3 regions of the Streptomyces sp. SID5464 genome follow, and region 2 is predicted to be linked to each of the others. Evidence: riboswitches for the same ligand, from Rfam matches in the RefSeq annotation. Region 2 holds a riboswitch; each other region holds the start of a gene.

Region 1 (4,669 bases), on a different contig from region 2:
GACCGGCTCGACCTGCGCCGCTCCATGGCCGCCGGGCTGCTGCTGATCGCGTCCGGTTTCGCGGTGGTGGCGGCGGCGCGCCCCGCCGGCTGGACGGGTGCCGCCGGGCTGCTGCCGGCCGCGGGTTTCGTCGTGCTGCTCACCGTGGGGCAGATGCTGGTCGTGCCCGCCGCCCGCGCCTGGGTGCCCGACCTCGCCGAGGAGGGCCGGATCGGCCTCTACATGGGCGCGCTGTCGTCGGTCTCGGGCCTGATCGTCCTCGCCGGCAGCGCGGCCACCGGCTCCCTGCTCGACACGGGCCTCCCGGCCGCCGTGCCCTGGCTGGTCCTCGCGGCCGTACCCGCCCTGGCGGTGGCACTGCTGCCGCGCCGTGAGGAACGGCCGCAGGGGACGCAAGCGGCGGCCTGACGGCACGCGGAGGCACAAGGGGCGGGCGCGCTGACCGCAAGCGCAGACACGGGGAGGAGGCAGCGGCGGCCCGACCCGGCGGCTGAAGGCGCCGGGGAGAGCCGCGGCAACCACACGCGCCGCACCGTCACCCCGGCGGGACACTCGCCCGCTCCCCGATTTCCGGGACCGTACCGTCCCGCGACACCGCACCGGGGAACGGTGGTCACGCGGCGCCAGTATCCTGGGTCGGCTGCGGCACCCCCCACCAACCCCCGCTCGGACGCGGGGAGTTACGGCCTGCGGCGAGGACCTTCCCACGAGCATAGGACGAGGACGAGTGCTGCTAGCGGGCCGCTACCGGCTGGACGTTGAGATCGGGCGCGGCGGAATGGGAGAGGTCTGGCGTGCGTACGACGAGACGCTCGCCAGAGCGGTGGCCGTCAAATTGCTGCTGCCCCAGGACACCGACGCCACGGCGGCCTCCCGGTTCCGTCTGGAGGCCCAGACGGCCGGGCGTCTGAACCACCCCAATCTGGTGGGGGTCCTGGACTTCGGCGAGTACGACAACCGGCTGTACCTGGTGATGGAGCTGGTCGAGGGCGACAGCCTCGCCGGGGTGCTGTCCGTCTCCGGCGCGCTCCCCGCCGAGCGGGTGGCACAACTCGCCGCGCAGGCCGCCGCGGGACTCGCCGCCGCGCACCAGCAGGGCATCGTGCACCGCGACATCAAGCCCGCCAACCTCCTGCTGGACGCGGGCGGCACGCTGAAGATCGGCGACTTCGGCATCGCGCGCTTCCTCGACGACCCGGGCGCCGCGCTCACCGCGACCGGCCAGATCGTCGGCACCGGCCTCTACCTCGCACCCGAACGGGCCCTGGGCCGGCCCGCGGGCCCCGCCTCCGACATGTACTCCCTGGGGTGCGTGCTCTACCAGCTCCTCAGCGGCCGCCCGCCGTTCCAGGCCGACACCGCCGTCGCGCTCCTCCACCAGCATCTCGACAACGCCCCCGTGCCGCCCCGCGAGCTCGGTGTCGCCGGTCTGCCGCCGGCCTTCGAGAGCTACCTCCTCGCCCTGCTCGCCAAGCAGCCCGAGGACCGGCCCACGGCGCAGCAGGCCGCCGAGTGGTTCGCCGGCGGCGCCTGGCGGGGGCTGCCCGAGCCGCTGCCGGAGGCGGCGTCCCCGATGCCGTCCGCCGGGCCGGGGCCATATGCGGCAGCCGGATCCGGCTCCCCGACCACTTACGGGCTGCCCACGGGGTCTCGCACCGCCCCGGGCGGGCGTGCACGTCGCGCCGCGCCCCGCAGCGGTTTCGGCGACCACCGGAGAACGGCCGCGGTGGTGGCCGCGGCGGCCGTCTTCCTCGCCGCGATGCTCGCCGGCGTGCTGTGGTTCTCGCCCGACAACACCGCGACGGAGGGCACCGAACCCGACGCGTCCCCGTCCGCGAGCAGCCCGGCCGCCTCGCCGACCGCCGGCTCCGCCGACCCTCTGGCCTCCGCCCCGGCGGCCGCCACCACGCCGACCGCCGGCACAGTGGCCGATGTCACCCCCTCCACCACGGCACCCGGTTCCCCGGCCCCCGACGCAACGACGCCCGGCCCCACGGGCCCGGCGCAGGAGACGAGCGACAGTTCGCCGGAGAAGGCGGACAAGCCCAAGCAGGAACAGCCTCCCGGGTCCTGGGGGAACGGGGAGGACGAGGACGACGAGGGTGACGACTGAGCCGTACTGCGCCGGTGTGCGAGCGGTCGCCCCCTCACGCGCCCCCGTGCGCGCCCCCTCGGCTGGCTTGTCATGGCCCTTATCTCGGCATTACTGTCACCACGCCTTGGTGAACGGGAAATCCGGTGTGATGCCGGTGCGGCCCTCGCCACTGTGATCGGGAAGTCCGGCTCCGGCCCTAGCGGGCAGCCACTGGGTCCTCATGGACCCGGGAAGGCGGAGTACGGGCGGTGGGACCCGTGAGCCAGGAGACCGGCCAAGGCGCGTCAACCATCCACGAGGTGCTGGAGAGGGTCTGCTGAGCCATGCACATTGCCGAGGGTTTCCTGCCTCCGGCGCACGCGGTCGCCTGGGGCGTCGCGTCTGCGCCGTTCGTCCTCCACGGAGTCCGGTCGCTCACCCGTGAGGTGCGCGAGCACCCCGAGAGCACCCTGCTCCTCGGCGCCTCCGGCGCCTTCACGTTCGTCCTGTCCGCCCTGAAACTGCCGTCCGTCACCGGCAGCTGCTCCCACCCCACCGGCACGGGCCTGGGCGCCATCCTGTTCCGGCCGCCCGCCATGGCGGTGCTGGGCACCATCACCCTGCTCTTCCAGGCGCTGCTGCTCGCGCACGGCGGTCTGACGACGCTCGGCGCCAACGTCTTCTCCATGGCGATCGTCGGGCCCTGGGCGGGCTACGCGGTGTACCGGCTGCTGCGCCGCTACGACGTGCCGCTGATGGTCGCCGTGTTCTTCGCCGCGTTCGTCGCCGACCTGTCCACGTACTGCGTCACCAGCGTGCAGCTGGCGCTCGCGTTCCCCGACCCGGGCAGCGGGTTCCTGGGCGCGCTCGGCAAGTTCGGCTCCATCTTCGCCGTCACCCAGATCCCGCTCGCGGTGAGCGAGGGGCTGCTGACGGTGCTCGTGATGCGGCTGCTGGCGCAGTCCAGCAAGGGCGAACTGACCCGGCTGGGTGTGCTCCTCGACAAGGAGGAGTCGCGCAGCGAGACCGAGGCGGTGGCCCGATGAGCAGGAACACGAAGATCAACCTTCTGCTGCTGCTCGCCGTGGCCGCGCTGGCCGTGCTGCCGCTCGCGCTCGGCCTCGGCGACCACAAGGAGCAGCCGTTCACGGGCTCCGACGGTGAGGCGGAGACGGCGATCACCGAGATCGAGCCGGACTACAAGCCCTGGTTCTCCCCCCTGTACGAACCGCCGTCCGGTGAGATCGAGTCGGCGCTGTTCTCCCTCCAGGCGGCCCTCGGCGCCGGTGTCCTCGCCTACTACTTCGGCCTGCGCCGGGGCAGGCGGCAGGGTGAGCAGCGGGCGCGCGAGCGGGACTCGGAGAACCCGGCGGCCGGCACCGCCGAGGAGTCCACGGCCGAAGGGGCCTGAGCCGGGTGCTGCCGATCGACGCGGCGGCGCACAGCAGTCGCTGGCGCCGCCGCCATCCCGTGGACAAGGCCGTGCTCGGGCTGGGTCTGACCCTGCTGGCGATCTCGCTGCCGCCCTGGCCGGGCGCGGCCCTGGTGCTGCTGACCGCCCTGGTGGTGCTGCTGGGTCCGGCGGGCGTCCCCGGGGGCCGGCTGTGGCGGGCCTACCGGGTGCCGCTCGGTTTCTGCGTGACCGGCGCACTGACGCTGCTCGTGCGGGTCGGCGGGCCGGGCGGCTTCGTCTCCCTGGCCGGTGACGGGCCGGTCCGGGCCGGGGAGTTGCTGCTGCGCACCTCGGCGGCCTCCCTGGGGGTGCTGCTGTTCGCGTTCACCACGCCCATGTCCGACCTGTTGCCGCGGCTGGTCCGGGCCGGGGTGCCGGCGCCGGTCGTCGACGTCGCGCTCGTGACGTACCGGATGAGCTTCCTGCTGCTGGACTCCGTGCGCCGGGTCCGTGACGCGCAGGCCGCCCGGCTCGGGCACACCACGCGGGCCGCCGCCTGGCGTTCCCTGGGCGGTCTCGGCGCCACCGCGTTCGTCCGGGCCTTCGACCGGGCGGTCCGCCTCCAGGCCGGTCTCGCCGGGCGCGGTTACGACGGCACCCTGCGCGTCCTGGTGCCCGAGGCCCGTGTCTCCGTCCGCTTCACGACGGCCAGTTGCGTACTCCTCGCGGCGCTGGCCGTCCTCACCTTCGTACTGGAAAGGCCGCTGACATGAGCGAGCCCGCCCTCGTCGCCCTGCGGGGCGCGTCCTTCGCCTACGAGGACGGCCCGGCCGTGCTCAGCGGCCTCGACTTCGAGATCCGCGAGGGGCGCGCGCTCGCGCTGCTCGGCCGCAACGGCAGCGGCAAGACCACGCTGATGCGGCTCCTCAGCGGCGGACTGCGGCCCCACGAGGGCCGGTTGACGGTCGACGGGCAGCCGGTGACGTACGACCGCAAGGGCCTCACCCGGTTGCGGACGACCGTCCAGCTGGTGGTGCAGGACCCGGACGACCAGCTCTTCGCGGCGTCCGTCGAGCAGGACGTGTCGTTCGGGCCGCTGAACCTCGGTCTGGACGACACGGAGGTGCGGGCGCGGGTGGCGGAGGCGCTCGCCGCCCTGGACATCACCGCCCTCGCCGACCGGCCCACCCATCTGCTCTCCT
Region 2 (4,669 bases):
AAGACCGCCCACGCCGCCGTACCTGCCAGATTGCTGCCGCGCCCAGTACCGCCACTACGGCGATTCCCCCCACCAAACCGAGGGACGGGCCGCCGTCCGAGGTGTGCTTCTTCTCTGCGGTCGGGGGCTGCTTCTTCGACAGCTGCTCTCCGCAACCCTTCTCCGGGTAACCCGAGATGGCGCACAGGAGGGCGTTCGTGTCGTAGCGCAACGGCTTGGCCACTGCTGCCAGGGCCTCGGCCGTTGTCGCGTCGGGGGAGACCCGGGCGCAGGCCGTTCGGGCAGGGGGCGGCGTCTCGCCGGGCGGGGCGTCCGTCGGCGTGCCGAAGTCGAGGAGCAGAGCCACTCGCTTCCTGCCGTCCTGCGCGGGCGTCTTGGCGCAGATCGTCGTGAAGTCGGCCTCGCCGCGCGGTCGGGCCGCGTCCCCGGAGTCCTCGCTCACCGCGAAACGGAAGCCCTGGACGTCGCCGTCCGAGGGGCGGGCGGTGGACGGGCCCTGGGTGGCGTAGACCCAGTGGTCGCCGTCGCGGTCCCAGAACGACCAGTACCGGTAGCCGGCGGCCTGGGCCTGGCCCGCTCCCGCGCACAGCAGGAGCGAGGCCAGGAGAAGGAGAACGGCTCGGCGGATCACGGCTGCTGCCTGTTCCTGCGGCCGCTGAAGAGGAAGCCGATGCCGACGCCGGCGACGAGGCAGACACCGACGTACCACCAGACGCCGAAGACGTCCGAGCCCGAGTCGCTCTTCTCCTCCGCCGCTCGGGTCTTCCCGGCGGTCTGCGGGGCCGGGCCGGTCGCGTTCAGCTGCTTCACCAGGTCGGTGCCGCCGAAGTCGCGCGGGTTGGTGCCCGTCGCGTGGGCGGCGAAGATGAGCTGGGCGTAGGCGGCGGGGCCGTTCTGGGCGGCCCACGGGGCGGAGTTCTTCTCCAGCCAGCGCAGGGGCTTCTCCGCCTGCCCGGTGTCGCCGTGCGCGGCGAGCGCGACGACCGCGTCGGCGGTGTTGCCGTGGTCGGGCTGGGGGTCCGAGCCCGCGAGGGCCGAAGTGAGGTGGCCGTCCTCGGCGAGCGTCCTGGTGAGGTAGGCGGCTCCGTTGGCCGCGGCCTGCTCAGGCGTCTTCTCGTCCGCGCAGGTCTCGCCCTTCGCCGCCCCGGTCGCCTCCGTCTTCTCGGCGGGCTTCACCACCATGCCCTTGCCCAAGGCGCCCAGCACGCCCGCCGCCGTGGCGTCCGCGTTGGCGGCGAGCTCGCCCTTCTTGTCCGGCTGGAACGCGAAGGCGCCCGCGTCGTCGCCGTCACAGGCGAGGGCGAGCGTCAGCAGCGCGTCGTAGGGCGACTTGCCGCCCTTCTCGACCTGTTCCGGCTTCTCGCCGGCGGCGGTCAGCGCGCCGATGACGACGGACGTGGAGTTGGTGTCGCTGGCGCCGCCGGGCGTGTAGCCCCAGCCGCCGTCCTTGTTCTGGACGGACTTCAGCCAGGCGACGGCCTTGCCGGTGACGGCGTCGTGCCCGCCGAGGGCGGTGAGCGCCTGTACGGCGGCGGCCGTCTGGTTCGTGTCGACCATGGTCTTGGCGTCGCACGCGGTGGTCGGGTCGGCGCGGTACGGGGCGAAGGAACCGTCCGCGCACTGCTGGCGCACCAGCCACTGCACGGACTTCGCCGCGGGCTTCACGCCCACCGTGTGCTGCGCGAGGAGGGCGAGCGACTGGCGCCAGACGCCGTCGTACCGGGGGTCCTTGTCGCCGTACAGGGCGGAGGGGAAGGCCTGGGACGGGGAAGGGGACGGGGCGGCGGCGGCCGGCGGGGCGGCGCAGATCACGGCGACGGCGGCGAGGACCGCGGCGCTGCGGCGGACGTTCATGATCGGCGGGTGCCTCTCCCTGCGGGGGAGCCGGGCAGCACGGGGCACCCCCGGCGGCTCGGCTCCGTATACCTCGACGGTGCCGTGCACCGGCGGGCTGCCGGGCACGTGAGCCGGTCACGAACCGTACGGGGCGATCCGGCTCACCGCCTCGACGGCAGTTCACGGTTGCGGGTCAGCGCCGGAATTGCACCGGCTTTCCCCCGTACGGGTGTGATGACGACCCGCTTACTGTACCCGCACGTCCAGAACGGGCTGAGGGGTGCCGGGGGCCGGAGTACCTTCGGCGCATGCCGCCGACACCACCGGGACGACTGCTCGGCTCGGGCCGCCGCGCCGACGTGTACGAGATCGACGGGGCGTGGGTGCTGCGGCGTGAACGGGAGGGCGGGGGAGACGCGGCGGGCGAGGGCGCGGTGATGGAGCACGTGCGCGCCCACGGCTACCCGGTGCCCCGGGTCCGTCCGACCGGCTCGCGCACGGACCTGGTGCTGGAACGGCTCTCCGGCCCGACCATGCTCCAGGCCTGCCTGGCGGGCACGCTGGACCTGACGGAGGCGGGCTCGCTCCTCGCCCGGCTGCTGCGCAACCTCCACACCATCCCCGCCCTGCGCTCCACCGGCCCGGCCGTCCGCGTCCTGCACCTGGACCTGCACCCGGAGAACGTGATCCTGACCCCCGACGGTCCCCGCGTCATCGACTGGTCGAACACGGAGGAGGGCGACCCGGCCCTGGACTGGGCGGCGTCCGCCGTCATCCTCGCCCAGGCCGCCGTCGCCGGTGACCACCTCTCCAGCCCGGCCCGCACCATGCTGACCGCCCTCCTCGCCGGCCCGTCCCCCCTCACCCGGCCCGCCCTCACCGAGGCCCTGCGCCGGCGGTCCGCCAACCCGACCATGAGCCGGGCCGAAGTCGAACTACTCGGAAAGGCCGAGGAGTTGATGCTGTCTCAGGGGGGAACGCGTCGGCGAACAAGCTAACGTGGGCCTCCACGACCACACGCAGGAGCGTCCATGAGTGATCAGGTGGGGAACTCCGGGCAGGAGCCGCTTCCCAAGATCGACACCTCCGTGCCGCACTCGGCCCGGATCTGGAACTACTGGCTGGGCGGAAAGGACAACTACGAAGTCGACCGTGTGGCCGGTGACGCGTTCCGCGAGATCTTCCCGGGTATCGAGACCGGAGCCCGCGCCGCCCGCTACTTCCTCGCCCGAGCCGTCCGCCATCTCGCCGCCGAGGAGGGCATCCGCCAGTTCCTGGACATCGGCACCGGGCTGCCCAACGTGGACAACACCCACCAGATCGCCCAGGGGGTGGCCCCGGACAGCCGGATCGTCTACGTCGACAACGACCCGCTGGTGCTGGCCCACGCCCGCGCGCTGCTCACCAGCACCCCGGAGGGCGTCACCAACTACGTCGACGCCGACCTGCGCGAGCCGAGCACGATCATCCGGGAAGCCGGCAAGACGCTGGACTTCGACCAGCCCGTCGCCCTCATGCTGATGGGCATCCTGGGCCACATCGAGGACCACGACGAGGCATGCGCGATCGTGCGGCAGCTGGTGGACGCCCTGCCCTCCGGCAGCTACCTCGTCCAGTACGACAGCACCGACACCAGCGATGACTACGTCCGGGCCATCCAGCAGTACAACGACGGCGGTTCGATCCCGTACATCCTGCGCAGCCCCGAGCAGATCGCCCGCTACTTCGACGGTCTGGAACTGCTCGAACCGGGCGTGACGTCCTGCTCGCGCTGGCGCCCCGACGCCGCGGCCCTGGATCTCCCCGCGGAGGTGCACCAGTACGGCGGTGTCGCCCTGAAGCGCTGATCAGGTCTCCTGGAGGACGCGGTGGAGAATGGTCGGAGTCTCGTCCGGTGACTCGGCTTCGACCACCAGCCGGTTCATCGCGTCCCAGTAGCACTCGATCTCGGCGGGCCGGTCGGGATAGAGCGCGGTGGTGAGCTGTTCGAGGTAGACCACGTCCGGCAACTCACCACCGGGCAGGCGCAGAATCGTGACCGGGCCGCCCTCCGCGGCGTGGCCGCCGACGCGGAACGGCAGGATCTGCACCGTGACCTGAGGAAGCCGGCAGATGTCGATGAGATGCCTGAGCTGTGCGCGCATGACGGCGGCGCCGCCCACCGGGCGCCGCAGCGCCGCCTCGTCGATCACGGCCCACAGCCGGGTCGCCGGCTGCCGGTGCAGGATCCGCTGGCGGGTCATCCGCAGCGCGACCCGGCGGTCCATCTCCTGCGCACCGGCGTCCGGGTGGGCGAGCCGGATGGAGGCCCGCGCGTAGTCGGCGGTCTGGAGCAGCCCGGGAACGCGCTGGACCTGGAAGCAGCGGATGACGCTCGCCGCCTGTTCGGCGCCGAGGTACATCTGCATCCAGGCGGGCACCACGTCGCTGTAATACTGCCACCAGGCCGGGGTGTTGGCCTGCTCGGCCAGCGCCAGCAGGGTCGCGCGCTCGGCCTCGTCCGTGACGCCGTAGAGCGTGAGCAGATCGGCGACGTCCCGCAGCTTGAACCCGTGCCGACCCGCCTCCATCCGGCTGATCTTGGACGAGGAGGCCCGGATGACATGCCCCGCGTCCGCCCGGCCGATGCCCCGCTCCTCGCGCAGTCGCCTGAGCCGGGCACCCAGCACCAGCCGCGGCACCATGGGCCCGGCCGACCTGCTGTCCAGGGCTCCGCTGCCGGATGTCGTACGAGCGGCCTCTTCGGTGCCCATGGGCGTGTCTCCTTGCGGTGGAACGCAACTCCGCAGGCCTGCGAGCGCCGCGGCACATTCATCCTAGGGGCCCTGCCCGG
Region 3 (4,669 bases), on a different contig from region 2:
CAGTCCAGGCCCGGCGGTGCGGCACGCGGCCCAGCCGTACGACGTCCGCGACCGTCAACTCGACCTGCGTGTCGGCCTGCTGCTCGACCACGGCGAGGCGGCGGGCGACGGTACGGCGGGGCAGGTCGCCCAGCGGCGTTCCGTCGAGGGTGACGACTCCGGCGGTCGGGGTGAGCAACCCGGCCAGCAGCCGCAGCAGCGTGGACTTGCCGGAGCCGTTGGGGCCGAGCACGCCGACGGTGGAACCGGTCTCCGGCGCGAGGACGACACCGTCGAGGATGAGGCGCCCGTCGGCACGGCGACCGACCCGGTCGGCCCGCAGCCCGGCACCGGACACCGCTGCTCCCGCTGTCCCGCTCACCGCACACTCCGCGTCCGGTACAGCACCACCACGAACGCCGGCACCCCGATCAGCGACGTCACGACTCCCACCGGCACCTCCTGGGGATCCAGCACCGTACGGGCGAGGGTGTCCACCCATACCAGGAACACCGCTCCGGCGAGCGCGGTGACCGGCAGCAGCCGGGCGTGCCCGGGACCGGCCAGGGCCCGCGCGGCGTGCGGCAGGACCAGCCCGACGAAGCCGATCGCCCCGGCCGAACTGACCAGCGCGGCCGTGAGCAGGGCCGTGACGCACAGCAGCACCAGTCGGGTACGGGCCACGGACACCCCGAGCGCGGCCGCCGCGTCCTGCCCGAAGGCGAAGGCGTCGAGAGTACGGGCGTACGACAGGCACACCACCAGCGTCACGGCCAGGACGGCCAGGCACAGCCACACGTCGGTCCAGCCCGCACCCCCGAGCGAGCCGAGGAGCCAGAACAGCACGCCCCGGGTCGTCTCGGCGTCCGCGGCGGTCATCACGACGAAGGAGGTGAGCGCGGAGAAGAGCTGCATGGCGGCGACGCCCGCGAGGACGACCCGGTCGGTGGTGCCGCCGAGGGTGTGGCTGAGCAGCAGCACCAGCGCGAAGGACACCAGGGCGCCGAGGAACGCGCCCGCGGAGACCGAGACCGTACCGCCGCCGACACCCAGGACGACGACCACGACCGCGCCGGTGGAGGCGCCGGAGGACACCCCGAGCACGAACGGGTCGGCGAGCGGGTTGCGCAGCAGCGACTGCATCACCGCCCCGCACACGGCGAGTCCGGCCCCGCACACGGCCGCGAGCAGCGTGCGCGGCAGCCGCAGCTGCCAGACGATACCGTCGCGGATCGGCGTCAGGTCCGAACTGCCGAGGCCGAGGTGGGCGGCGACGACGGACCAGACGTCCGCGATCCTGATGTCGGCGGGGCCGACGGTGATCGCCAGGGCCAGGGAGGCGGCCAGCAGGAGGGCCCCTCCGGTGCCGAGCGCGAGCCCGCGGACGGTCACTTCACGAGCCCGAACTCGCGCAGTCCGGCGGCGACCTGTTCCACGCCCTCGACCGTGCGGATGGTGGGGTTCATGGCCTGCCCGCTGAGCAGCACGTACCGCTTGTGCCTGACCGCGTCCATGTTCCTGGTCACCGGGTTGGACTCCAGGAAGGCGATCTTCTTCGCGGCCGACTCGGCGGTCTGCGACCTGCGGGTGAGGTCGCCGATGACGAGGACGTCGGGGTCGCGGTCGGCGACCGTCTCCCAGTTGATCTGCGGCCACTCCTCGTGCGTGTCGTCGAAGACGTTCTTCGCGCCGAGGGCCCGGGTGATGATGCCGGGCGCGCCGCAACAGCCCGCCATGTAGGGGGACTCGGAGTTGGCGAACCAGTACAGGAGGGTGACGTCGGAGGCGTGGATGCCCCGCGTGGCCTTCGCCATGCGCCGCTGCAGGGAGGCCACGAGCTTGTCGCCCCGTTCCGGCACCCCGAACACGGTCGCCAGGTCGCGTACTTCGCCGTAGATGGTGTCGATGCCCAGCGCCTTGTCGCGCGCACCGTCACCGTCACCGGAGTTGTCCTTGCCGGCGCAGTCGGACGGGGAGACGTACGTGGGGACGCCGAGCTTCTCGAACTGCTCGCGGGTGGCGACCCCGCCCTCGCCGAGGGTGGAGACGAAGGAGGCCGCGACGAAGTCGGGGTCGGCGGCCAGGACCCGTTCGAAGGACGGGTTGTCGTCGGCGATGCGCGGCACCTTCGCATTGGCCTTCTCCAGCCCCTTCATCACGGGGTCGGTCCAGGTGGCGGTGCCCGCGAGACGGTCGGCGAGGCCGAGGGAGAGCAGGATCTCGGTGGTGCCCTGGTTGAGGGAGACGGCGTGCTTCGGCGGGGCCTCCACGCGCACCTCGCGGCCGCAGTTGTCGAGCGTGACTGCGGCTTTCGCCGTGGTGGCCCGCGAGTCGCCGCAGCCGGTCAGGAGCAGGGAGCCGGCCGCGAGCAGGACGGCGGCACGGGCAGGTCGGGCGAGGGGCACGGAAACCAGTCCTCAGGCGTCGAGGGCTCGATCGCGGAGCCCGGTCGTACGGTGCTCCCCCGCCGCGAACGGCCGCGGGGGCCGCCAGCAGGTCTTCGGACTCGGGTTCGTCCGGTGCGGGGCGCCTTCCCGGACGTCACACACGCCGTCCAGTGGCCGAGGCCCCGCCCGTCCCCCTCACCGCTGCGCGTCAGTTCCGGATTCGCACCGGATTCCCTGACCCACGTACATGGGTTCGACTGGCCTCGGCAAGCTATCACGGAGGGCGCGGGGGAATCACCGCCCGCCTTGCGTCGTTGTCCGGACGAGAGCTCACCCACGGGAGGAGGCCGACGGTGTACGGCGACGAGGCAACGGTCCGCAAGATCCTCACCGAACTCGGCGACACCTGGGCCGTGGTCGGCCTGTCGTCGAACCGGCGGCGCGCGGCGTACGGCGTCGCCGAGGTGCTGCAGCGCTACGGCAAGCGCGTCGTGCCGGTGCATCCCAAGGCGGAGACGGTACACGGCGAGAAGGGGTACGCCTGCCTCGCGGACATCCCCTTCGACGTGGACGTCGTGGACGTGTTCGTGAACAGCGATCTCGCCGGAGCGGTCGCCGACGAGGCGGTCGCAAAGGGCGCGAAGGCCGTGTGGTTCCAGCTCGGCGTCATCGACGAGGCGGCGTACGACCGGACCCGCGCCGCGGGCGTGGAGATGGTGATGGACCGCTGCCCGGCGATCGAGATCCCACGACTCCCTCATCACCGCGTACAGAATCCCTGAAGCGCTTTCCAGGAAATGCCCGCGCCGGGTCAAGGCTGTACAACTCGCCTTCTGCCGTCGGCTGACCGATTCCTAGCCTGAGGCCTCTTGCTCGCAGAACTCACCGAGTTCTTCATGAGAGGCCCCTTGATTCATGGTGAGCGTCGACCAGGCAGCAGCGGGGGTAAAGGGGGGTCCGGGCGGACTGCGCCGGGACGTCGGACTGATCGGGCTCATGTGGGCGTCGGTCGGTTCCATCATCGGCTCCGGCTGGTTGTACGGCGCCGAGAAGGCGGTCGTGGCGGCCGGCCCCGCGGCGATCCTTTCGTGGCTGATCGGCGCGGTCGCGATCGTGCTGCTCGCCCTGGTGCACGCGGAACTGGGCGGCATGTTCCCGGTCGCGGGCGGCACGGCACGGTATCCGCACTACGCCTTCGGCGGACTGGCCGGCATGTCCTTCGGCTGGTTCTCCTGGCTCCAGGCGGCGACCGTGGCACCGATCGAGGTCGAGGCCATGATCGGCTACGCCGGGCACTGGCACTGGGCGCAGGGCTTCCAGCACCCGAAGGACGGGACGCTGACGGCCGGCGGGTTCGTCGTCGCCGTGGTCCTCATGGCCGTGTTCGTCGTCATCAACTTCCTCGGCGTGCGGCTCCTGGCGCACACCAACAGCGCCGCCACCTGGTGGAAGGTGGCCGTGCCGCTCGCCGCGATCTTCATCATCGCGGCCGGCAACTTCCACCCGGGCAACTTCACCGAGCACGGCTTCGCCCCGTTCGGCGCCCACGGCGTGCTGAGCGCCGTCAGTTCCAGCGGCATCATCTTCGCCCTGCTGGGCTTCGAGCAGGCGATCCAGCTTGCGGGCGAGAGCCGCGACCCGGCGCGTGACCTGCCCCGTGCGACGCTCGGCTCGGTCGCCATCGGAGCCGCGATCTACGTCCTGCTCCAGGTCGTCTTCATCGCCGCCCTGCCGCTGGCCTCCTTCGCGCACGGCTGGACCAAGCTCGACTACCCCGGCATCAGCGGCCCTTGGGCGGGACTGGCCACGCTGCTGGGGCTCGGCTGGCTGAGCGTGGTGCTGTATCTGGACGCGGTCGTCTCTCCGGGCGGCACCGGCCTGATCTACACCACCGCCACCTCCCGCGTCTCCTACGGCCTGGCCCGCAACGGCTACGCGCCGAAGATCTTCACGCGCACCGACGCGCGCGGCGTGCCGTGGTTCGGGCTCATCGTCTCCTTCGTGACCGGCGTGGTCTGCTTCCTGCCGTTCCCGAGCTGGCAGCAGCTCGTCGGCTTCATCACCTCGGCGAGCGTGCTGATGTACGCGGGCGCCCCGCTGGCGTACGGCGTCTTCGCGGACCGGCTGCCGCACCGCGAACGGCCCTACCGCCTGCCCGGCGGGAACGTCATCTCCCCGCTGTCGTTCGTCGTGGCCAACCTCATCATCTACTGGTCGACCTGGGACACCCTGTGGCGGCTCGGCGTGGCCATCGTCCTCGGCTACGTCCTGCTGGGCGGATACGCCTGGTACGCCACCCGCAA

What was found. A riboswitch is a leader RNA that binds a small molecule or an ion and turns the genes downstream of it on or off. The one in region 2 is predicted to bind cobalamin.
Region 1: another riboswitch for cobalamin. It lies ahead of GTY47_RS34650 (energy-coupling factor ABC transporter permease); the one in region 2 lies ahead of GTY47_RS19085 (prenyltransferase/squalene oxidase repeat-containing protein).
Region 3: another riboswitch for cobalamin. It lies ahead of GTY47_RS37075 (ABC transporter substrate-binding protein); the one in region 2 lies ahead of GTY47_RS19085 (prenyltransferase/squalene oxidase repeat-containing protein).

The regions. Positions count from the first base shown of each region.
Region 1 covers NZ_WWIQ01000072.1:177,565-182,233, forward strand. Annotated here, with positions in the region: gene GTY47_RS34640 (MFS transporter) at 1-408, shown strand, start outside; gene GTY47_RS34645 (serine/threonine-protein kinase) at 728-2,113, shown strand; cobalamin riboswitch at 2,182-2,389, shown strand; gene GTY47_RS34650 (energy-coupling factor ABC transporter permease) at 2,419-3,120, shown strand; gene GTY47_RS34655 (energy-coupling factor ABC transporter substrate-binding protein) at 3,117-3,485, shown strand; gene cbiQ (cobalt ECF transporter T component CbiQ) at 3,491-4,240, shown strand; gene GTY47_RS34665 (ATP-binding cassette domain-containing protein) at 4,237-4,669, shown strand, end outside.
Region 2 covers NZ_WWIQ01000029.1:36,277-40,945, forward strand. Annotated here, with positions in the region: gene GTY47_RS19080 (SCO2322 family protein) at 1-631, opposite strand, end outside; gene GTY47_RS19085 (prenyltransferase/squalene oxidase repeat-containing protein) at 628-1,854, opposite strand; cobalamin riboswitch at 1,967-2,098, opposite strand; gene GTY47_RS19090 (phosphotransferase) at 2,145-2,834, shown strand; gene GTY47_RS19095 (SAM-dependent methyltransferase) at 2,868-3,683, shown strand; gene GTY47_RS19100 (helix-turn-helix transcriptional regulator) at 3,684-4,589, opposite strand.
Region 3 covers NZ_WWIQ01000075.1:166,715-171,383, forward strand. Annotated here, with positions in the region: gene GTY47_RS37065 (ABC transporter ATP-binding protein) at 1-361, opposite strand, end outside; gene GTY47_RS37070 (iron chelate uptake ABC transporter family permease subunit) at 358-1,371, opposite strand; gene GTY47_RS37075 (ABC transporter substrate-binding protein) at 1,368-2,384, opposite strand; cobalamin riboswitch at 2,453-2,643, opposite strand; gene GTY47_RS37080 (CoA-binding protein) at 2,720-3,148, shown strand; gene GTY47_RS37085 (APC family permease) at 3,282-4,669, shown strand, end outside.